DNA from 2 places in the Desulfosporosinus sp. BICA1-9 genome. Region 2 is predicted to be linked to the other one. Evidence: riboswitches for the same ligand, from Rfam matches in the RefSeq annotation. Region 2 holds a riboswitch; the other holds the start of a gene.
What was found. Region 2 has a riboswitch for cobalamin ahead of JL57_RS32080 (hypothetical protein). Riboswitches for the same ligand answer to the same signal wherever they lie in the genome.

Region 1: linked by a shared signal. The riboswitch ahead of JL57_RS26610 (DUF2162 family putative transporter) and the one ahead of JL57_RS32080 (hypothetical protein) in region 2 are both predicted to bind cobalamin.

Annotation. Positions count from the first base shown of each region.
Region 1 covers NZ_JUEE01000213.1:55,676-60,488, reverse strand. Annotated here, with positions in the region: cobalamin riboswitch at 632-816, shown strand; cobalamin riboswitch at 1,119-1,305, shown strand; gene JL57_RS26610 (DUF2162 family putative transporter) at 1,435-2,148, shown strand; gene JL57_RS26605 (MotA/TolQ/ExbB proton channel family protein) at 2,156-2,827, shown strand; gene JL57_RS26600 (DUF2149 domain-containing protein) at 2,805-3,110, shown strand; gene JL57_RS26590 (cobaltochelatase subunit CobN) at 3,138-4,813, shown strand, end outside.
Region 2 covers NZ_JUEE01000258.1:21,959-26,771, forward strand. Annotated here, with positions in the region: gene JL57_RS32070 (ABC transporter ATP-binding protein) at 1-279, opposite strand, end outside; gene JL57_RS32075 (ECF transporter S component) at 296-811, opposite strand; gene JL57_RS32080 (hypothetical protein) at 831-1,640, opposite strand; cobalamin riboswitch at 1,743-1,917, opposite strand; gene JL57_RS32085 (L-2-amino-thiazoline-4-carboxylic acid hydrolase) at 2,205-2,702, opposite strand; gene JL57_RS32090 (hypothetical protein) at 2,724-2,933, opposite strand; gene JL57_RS32095 (hypothetical protein) at 2,957-3,385, opposite strand; gene JL57_RS32100 (FAD-dependent oxidoreductase) at 3,411-4,813, opposite strand, start outside.

The DNA.
Region 1 (4,813 bases), on a different contig from region 2:
TACACCCAAACGCTTGAAGACTGCAAAGTCTCTTTTACTCCAGAGAGTTACCCCAAATTGAAAGAGAGTTTGCTTGGCTAGCGCCGAGCGTCCCGTTTCTCTAGGTGGGCTTCCCAAAAATTAACGTTTAGGTCATTGTTCGGATTTTTCAATGGCTTAGTTTGTTATGCCGTATTTTACAAACCGAAAATTAAAAGAAATAATCAGACAAACTCTTGACTTTTATTAGCTGGTCTTTTTATAGAATCAGAGTCTGGAATGTTAACAGTTTAAATCTGTTTTATCCCTCCTTCTTATTCATAACGCTATAGTAATACAGTGATATAATATTATTATTATGTTCATAATGCAACAACTATCCTAATTTATTTAAAATTTGGATATTAAGAAGCCCCAAGCTTTTCGCAGCATTGGTTTTCGGAAAATGGAAATTCAGGAAACCATTAGTCATTAGAAGGCAGTTTCTTTAAATTGTGAGGTTAAAGCCTATGGGTGACACCAACTCCGCAACTTGTAGAACAGGCCAGAGAGGGAATGGGTTTGAATAAGCCGTTCTTAACACAAGAGAGCGTTTTTCGGTGCCAACGGCACTTGACCATGTGTTGCTTTTGTGATAGATTTAATTTGTGAATTTTAATAGAGATGAGCAAGCGATTTTTCTTAGCCGAGAAATCATAACAGGAAAGCTGGTGTAAATCCAGCGCGGTCCCGCCACTGTAACGGGGAGTTTGTGCCACATCCACCGAGGAAACTTGGGAAGGAGGCACGAAACGAGGAACCTGAGCCAGGAGACCTGATTGCTCATATGCATTACTCACGATGGATGGGTGGCAGGAATTATTTAATTCAGCCCTTCATATTTTGGAGGGCTTTTGATATTTTTATGGGTACATATTTGGTTTCCCGAGGGAAATCGACCTTGAGGGTAAAAGTCTTGTTCAAGCGGGATCTGCTTTCAAAAATGCGAATGAGACTTGAAAGCGGAAGAGAACGTGATTCCGAGACAACCGATACATTGCTGTCTTTATGATTAGTGATGTGGGGTTGTCTCTTTATTTTTTATTAGGAGTGGAGGAGAAACGGAACCCCTTTAATATCGCTGGATATCTATAAAAACTAAATATTTAGGGAATTTAGGTACCGAAGTTTGAGAGCCTCGGTTTAAAAGGGAAGCAGGTGTAATTCCTGCATGGTCCCGCCGCTGTGATGGGGAAATGTTTCTATTATGCCACTGGAAGAGTCTGGGAAGGTATGAAACATTGATGATCCAGAGTCAGAAGACCTGCCTGAATGCTACACGCCAATAACTCTACGAGCGATAGAGGAGGTATTATTAGTGCTGAACAAATGTTTATCAGTATTTCTAGCCTCTTGACCAATCGGTTGAGAGGCTTTTTACGTCGAGTGGCTTATTCCGGAAGGAGGTGAAAAAGGATGTTAATTCTTAGTTTGTTGGTGGCCATTCTTATTTTAAGCATCAAAACAGGCTTGGTTTTAGGATCTTCCTGGTTAACCATACCTAAAATTTCTGGTTATGCAACAATTTTTGGCAGTTCTGTAGTTTTGTTAAGTTATATTTTTAACGAGAAATATCAGCTTATTGGAGATTTTATTGACAAATATACATTTGCTTTTGCATGCCTAACAGGTTTGCTTTTCCTTTACTTAGGGGTAGAACGTACTTGTATTTGTACTTGTGAAACAAAAACCCTTGGGATAAAACAAAAAATTAGTTATTGGCTGGGTTTTTTACCATGTCCCTTTTGTGTTGGAGCACTAGTTATATCTGTAATTTATACGGCGGGTGGTTTAAAGGTACCTTTGTATGCTGTATCTATCGCAACAGGTATTGCATTTTCTTTAGGTATCGTCTTAGTAAGCTGGATTTTACGAAGATTATTGACCCGATTTAATTTTGACGTAGCTAGTTTTTTTCATCAAGGGTTATTGTTTTTAGGCATTTTTACGTTGTTATCTGCTTTTTTAATTCCTAACATAGTGGCAACCATGCAAGACACTTTTATACCTATGGTATTAAGCTCCAAAAAAGAATTACTCTTATCTGCAGTTGGATTTTTTGTTCTTTTTGCGTTGGGGTTTGGCAAAGAAATGTTAACTGGTTTCAATAGTTTAAGTTGGAGGAGATGATTAGGAAATGGCTATGGTTGGTTCCCAGTATTTGAATCAAATTATGCATATTATTTCCCAAAGTTTAATGATACCTTGTTATGCTTTTTTACTTTATTTTGTAGTGACAGCTGTAATCGAGACAGGTGCCCTGATCGGGGAAATGGTTGGGGAGAAAAAAATACACAAGTTTAAAACAAAAGAGTTTTTGAGTAAATTACCAGAAACCCATAACCTTGAGCTTTATGTGGAAAATAGCGAATTGCCTATTAAACTAAAAAAAGTTGTCACAGAATTCCTAACCTTAGCTTCCGCAGAAGGAGCTCGTCAACGGATAGTCGCTCAAAATCTCTTGTGCGAGCAAGAAGATTTAATTGCTAAAAGAACTGAAAAAACAGACTTAATTTCTAAAATGGGTCCTTTGTTGGGTTTAATGGGTACTTTGATTCCTTTAGGACCAGGTTTGGTAGGCTTGGGTAAAGGAGATTTTAACATGTTGGCTCAGTACCTGATTGTTTCTTTTGATGCTACCATTATTGGTGTTTTTGCCGGTAGTTTAACCTTTACTATATCGAAGGTGCGTCGGCGCTGGTATGAACGCTACTTGAATGATTTGGATACGATTTTAGAAACAATTATTGAGGTGAGAGAGCATGTTGCGCAAACGGGGAAGAAAGTTGCAATCGGAGGAAGACTTTAATCCATTAAGCAGTCTGGCTAATCTAGCGGATGTTATGTTTGTTTTTAGCGTAGGTTTAATAGTTGCGTTAATTAATGTTTATAACGTCAGTCCTAGTAGTAGTAGTAGTAGTGCCGGTAAACCAAAACAAGCGATTGTTGATGTAAAACAAGGAAAAGAAATGGAAAGCTTACCGCAAGTTGACTCAAAAACAGGCAGCGGCTTTGAAGAAATGGGGACTGTGTTTAAAGACCCTAAAACAGGTAAATTAATTATGGTGCAACCGGTAGAAGAAGGTAAATAAGAACACGGGGGAGAGGGGAAAAAGAGCATGCTAAGAAAGAACATATTAAGTAGGTCTCGAAAGCCTTTTGCAATCTTGATGTTGTTTTTGATGGTCTTAAGTCTATTACCATCTATTGTTAGAGCTGATGACAATAGTGTAGATAGGATAGAGTTAAACCAGAACACGCTCAAAATGGCAGTAGGTTCAACTAAAACCTTGCAGGCAACAGTATATGATCAATTTGACGGAGTAATGAACGACCAAGAAATCACCTGGAGCAGTGAAGAAGATAAGAATGTGGCAACAGTAAAAGACGGGCTGGTAACGGCAGTTGGTGTGGGAACTGCGGATATAACAGCAACTAGTAATGGTAAAGCTGCAAGCTGTGAAGTAACAGTCGAGGAGATAAGAGTAGACAAGATAGAGTTAGACAACTCCTCAGTCAAGATTACAATCGGTTCACAGAAAACGTTGCAGGCAACGGTATATGACCAATTCAGCGGAGTAATGAACGACCAAGAAATTACCTGGACTAGTGATAATGAGGCTGTGGCAACAGTAGATGACGGACTGATAACGGCAGTAGCAGAAGGGGAAGCAACAGTTACTGCAGCCTGTGGAGAGTTGCTGGCAGAGTGTAAGATCAAAGTAATTAATGGTTATCCTGTTAACCTGGTTGTAATCACCGGTACCACAGGTTTCACAGCTCCGATGGTGGAAGCCTATCATAACCTTATTGAGAAAAGAAATCCACCCTACGAATTTGGGCTGAAAATTTTCGCTCCATCAGATTTAGAATCTCCTGAAAAAGTTGCCAAAGTTCAAGAGGCGATACTAAACTCGGATGCTATTTTATTAGAAATGATTGGTGCGAATAGAGATGCCATACTTCGCGATATTTTCAGTAATTGTTATTCTGCAAAATGGGAAAATGAGGGGAAGCAACCACAAATATATGTGCAGAGATCTGGAGAAAAAACAAAAGAAGGTCAATGGAGTACAACAGGATTTATTGTAGAGATCGTAAAAGAATTACAAGTACAAGTTAATAAGGACGATAATGACTGGAATCGCCTAAATGCCTATATTATAAACAGTGGTGTTAGTAACTGGGAACGTTTATTGTTATATTTAGCTTATAAAGATACTACTTCTGAAGATTTAGAGCCTATCAGTTTTGGAGGGGCTTTTGTTTACCATCCGGATGCAGAGGGACTTGGAATCTTTTTTCAACCCGAGGATTATTATAAATGGTACATGGAAAGACCGGAATATAATGCTAATGCTCCCTGGGTAGGTATTATCGGCTATGATTCATTTTATAAAAATGCAGATCAAGACTTATATACTTCTACAGTAAAAGCTCTGGAGAAAAGAGGATTAAATACTATTCTGCTTTATTCTCCAAGTGATAAAAGAATAGATTCGGTCCGAACTTTCTTCTATAGAGATCTTAATGCTGATGGAACCAAGGAACCGGCTATAGATACAATGATTTGTGGTGGTATCGGTTTTCAATTCTATAGTAAAAGCCAGGAACAAACTATAGCTTTATTTAAAGAAATGAACATACCAATTCTAACCCCAATCTATTCGTCGGATTTAGAAAAGTGGAAAATCGACCCGGCAGGAGCTTACAGTGAATCTTATTGGCAGATAGCACAGCCTGAACTGGAAGGTCGGATTGAGCCTGTGATGATGGGCGGTACCATTACCTTAGA
Region 2 (4,813 bases):
TACATTCTTGCCAGCTACGCTCACCTGTCCTGTTAATTTTCCTTCCAGGAGCTGGGGAATTAGACCGTTTAGACACAAACTCAAGGTTGTTTTTCCCGCTCCTGTGGATCCCATTAAGACGATAAATTTCCCTTTTTTCACGGTCAAGCTGATGTTTTTCAAACTGAGTTCTTGGGCGTTCGGATAACAATAAGAAACATTATTGAGTTCAATAGCATTTTTACCGGGTTTTACGGTTTCCACGGTTTCTAGGGTTCCTACAGCTTCTACGGTTTCCACGGTTTCACCTCATCACCTAAATGAGTCGACTTCCCTTAATTGCTTTGTAGGCTACTGCCGAAATAATAACGTTGAGAGCTGCCCCGACGACGAGAAAAGGCATCAAGCCCATTACCCCTCCCATACCCATCAACGGCAGCATGGCAAAGGATGATACAACTCCATTCAGGATAATTCCAACGATAACAGCCGGAATCAGACCGAGCTTCTCATTTACCCAGCGATAGGCTACAGCCCATAAAGCCATTTGTAAAGCAATATATAAATGGATTGGAATCGTCATCGGGAATCCGACAACGGCTGCCGTCAGCAAATGCCCAAAAGCAATAACAATCGCCCCTGTAAGTCCTCCAAAGGCCAGCGCAGCGAAAAATCCGGGTGCCGAATCCATACCAATAGTTCCAACCGGACTTGGGATCTTAATCAGTGCTCCCACAGCACTTAAGGCAATAAAAATGGCCATAATCGATAGTCTTTTGACATTCCAAGCGGAGAGTTTTATGTCCTGTTGTTCTGTACCTAGATTATTCATAAACAATTCCTCCTTAAATTTAGTATAAATGACCGATTCTTGTTAAAGGCAATAAAGGAAACTCTGATGAAAGGAGATGATCAAACGTACTTGATGATGTAGATGATAGAGATGTTGGAAATGATAGTGGTATTAGTGATGATTGTGATAATAAAGACGAAGAAGAAAATATAACACAGCTAGAAGGTCCAGCCGATTTATCCAAGTCGAGAGGACAAGCAGAATCAACGTCCAATCGGGTGTTTATGGTGGAGGCAATAAGTTCTGCTTCTAATCGTATCCCTCTAGACCCTACAGGAATTATGTCATGAATACTTGAGATCTCTAAGAGAGCCTGAATAGCTTTCACTTGTACAATTTCTGGATCCTCTGGATTGTTGAGCTCAGATCCGACTTTAGGAAACCCTAAACAATAGACGTCATCCCCTCGTTGAGCAGTTCCAATACGCAACTTGTTTTTCTCAGCCACCCCGATCACACTGATTCCGAGCCCAGTTTGCTGGGTCGTCATGTTTTTTTCCGTGCTGATCGCCATGGGTAGAGTTTTTAATCCGGCTGATTCTAGTTCATCGTTCACCCCCCTTAATATTTCATCTCCTGTGGGATACGGCTCATTAGAAATCGCCACAGTCATTAATTCTGGCACTGCCCCTGTGGATAAGACTTCCAGCAAAGCCACCCGTGTCGTTAACCTTCCTGTAATAGTCCATGGAACCTTATATTCATCTAATTCCTTCATACCAATCGCACCACAGGAATCACAGGAAGCCACCAAATATTGTGCATTATTTATCGAAACAACCTCAACATCTCGACCAAGGTATCCCAATGTTTCACCCCCTTTTTCTAAAAAGGTAAATAAAAAAGTTCATAGTCTAATTTTCTTTTCACCACATGATAAGAAAATTGACCATGAACTTTACCTTAATTCATGACTTACTACGTTACTGGCAGGTCTCCTGACTTAGAATCATAGACTCTATGCACCTTCCCGGTTTCCCAGTGGTTAAAGCATAAGTCTCCTCTTTACAGTGGTGGGTCCGTCCGGGATTCTCACCCAGTTCCCTATTCTCCCTTTGAAGGGCACCAGTAACAAACGAGTATTTAGTTATATTTATTTTAATGCAAGATGCGTAATATTACAAGACTAGATTCAAGCTTTTCTTTCGGTTTTTGCTCGACTACTTATTCATTACGGGATCCCGTAATTGTCAAAGTTTTAATAACGCGCTTCTTAGGCTTGGTAATGGCAGATGCTTAGAGAGATACTTTGGTTAATATTTCGAATATACTTAATTAGTCAATTCACTGTATCTACGTAAAACCACTTAAGCTATAGATGAAAAAAGCTGGGTGATCTAATAATCACACCAGCTTTCATCTCTCTGACTAATTATCCATTATTCTTTCTAGAATAGCGTCTAGTACAGGTACTTTCACCTGCTGCCATACAGCTATCTGTTTGAACAGTGAAATCCTGTGATATTGCCTTTAGCGCCGTCTCAAACCACTTGTCACACCCTGCTTGACATTGTCCCGGTGCTCCGTAATCCTTGTAAGAACCTACCCACGGACAGCTATCATGGATGAGGAGAACGTCATTTCCTTCTTTGACCGATTTTGCACTTTCGCCCATGACAAGACTAGCTCGCACAAAGGCATTGACTATTTGTTCTAGGTCCGCAGTATCTCGTCCTCGCTTGAGATAACTTTCCGCAGTTCCCTCTCCAACTGATTCCCAAAAGCGATCTACTAAGGCGACGGTTTCCTCTGCTCCAAATTTTTCCTCCAGAACCATTCTCCAGCGATGGAAAAAATCATGGGAAATGAAAATCATGGAACGCCAATCTCTTTCCAGCTTCTTGATAACATCAGCATTTATTTCTGACAAGCTTACTCCTCCTTAGGCGATTTAAGGTTTAATGCCTCTTTCGGCATAAAACAATTCCAAAGCTGCCTGATATTCCGCAATTTCTTGCTCAGAAACTACCTGACCACACTCATAGCAACTATTCGTTAAACGGTCATACCAACGGCAACTACACTCACTACAGCCGAGTTCCGGGGCCCCACTTGGATTTAAAAAAATCATTTCTACCACTGCTCCTTCAAGCCTACTCAAAACTCTCCCCAACAGTTTCAAGGTTAACGACAAGCCCCCAGAATTGGAATCCCTAAAACCTCTACTAACTCTTCATAGCCTAAGTTTAGTAGTTCATTCTTGTTTTTCATTACATAATAGAGGATACTGCCCTGGCGAATCTGTTCTCTCATTTCATGAAAGGGATTATCCTCTGCTTTACTCTGCAGGGACTCTAGGGCTGCATCATCGGCTATCATCAATAGGTCTACACTGGCATTCTGAAAACCTGTAAAGGATTGGTAATCAACTACCATTTTATCGGCTTGCCTTCGCCAGATCAACATGGTTCCAACGGGGGATTCAAACTCTTTTTTGGGCAATATCCCTAAGCTGGCTCCCGGAAGCATGTCAGTAAAGATCTCCTGCCTGCGGTCAAGTATGGCTTGCCAGATTTCAGCATCTAAAAACTTTTCATAGACTGTTGATACCACGATAGCTCACCCCCGTATCTCTCATCTAAATCCGTACGCCTAAGCGATATCCCTCATGAATTGCCTGTAAAAGTCCCCTGGGAACTAAGGCATCACCAATCCCATGTAACTCATCCACCATAAATTCAAACTCTTGGAACAACTCTTGATTTGGCTTTCTGGGTGAGGCAACAATCACCGTATCTGCCTCGACAAAAATCTCTTCCCCTTTGTCATTGACGACAGTTACTCCACCTGCTCCGATTTTTAGCGGTCTACAAAGAGTTAAGGTCCTTATTTTCAGTTGGTCTATCCAAGAGGAATGCCGCCATTTCCAAGTGGGGATGACATCTCCTGCAATACGTTTTTCCTTTTCCACAATGGTGACTTCTTTACCCTCCTGGGTAAGGCCTTCCGCCAAGGTCAAACCAATCTTGCCTCCCCCTAATACGACCACCTTTTGCCCCACTTTAACCTTTCCTCTAGCAACATCGGCAGCCAATACCAATACTCCTTCTTGTTCCGGTACCGGGATGGCACTCATATCAACTCCAGCTCCCACGGCAAGCACTGCGACATCATATTGATGAAGAACACTTCTCATAAGCTTGGGGTTTACATCGGTATTGAGATTGACCTTGATTCCTAACTTATCGAGCATCGTTTTATAATAGGATATTTGGCTTTGGAGGTCCTCTTTATTGGCAATGTCATAGGCTGCATAGCCTACAAGACCACCACCAATGCTGTCACCCTTATCATAAATTGTAACATCATGCCCTCGCTTAGTTGCGGTTATTGCACACTCAATCCCTGCCGGTCCTGCTCCGACAATCATAATCTTCTTTTTAACCACAGCCGGAGTAATATGGTATTCCGGTTCAACTTCATGGCCTAAGGCAGGATTATTGGTACAGAGATAAGGTAGATCTCTAAATAGTCGGGCCAGACAATTCATACAGCCTAAGCAATGTTTTGCCTCATCCAGGCGATCCTCAGCAGCTTTATGCAAAAGTTCCGGCTCGGCAAGCATTGGGCGACAAACTTCCCAATAGTCGAATTCGCCATCGGCAATGTTCTGATTGGCCATCACTGGATTAGGCAACCGTACCCCGAAGGTTATCGGTATATTCGGTAAAAGTTTTTTGGCCCTGATGGCTAGACGGTTCCAGTGACCGGGAGGAACATCTCGCCCGATGGAAGATTCCGGTGCTTCTTGCCACCCGACGGTTACACTGATCATATCTACTCCGGCATCACCGGCTATCTTCATGAGTTCAAAACATTCATCCTCTGTGTTACCACCATGGGCGTCCATAAGTTCGGCCCCATTGAGGCGGACGATTAAAGGATGATCATCCCCTTGGGCTTCTTTGATAGCGTAGATCAGTTCCCGCATGAAGCGACCCCTGTTTTCTACTGAACCACCGTATTCATCCGTCCTGCGGT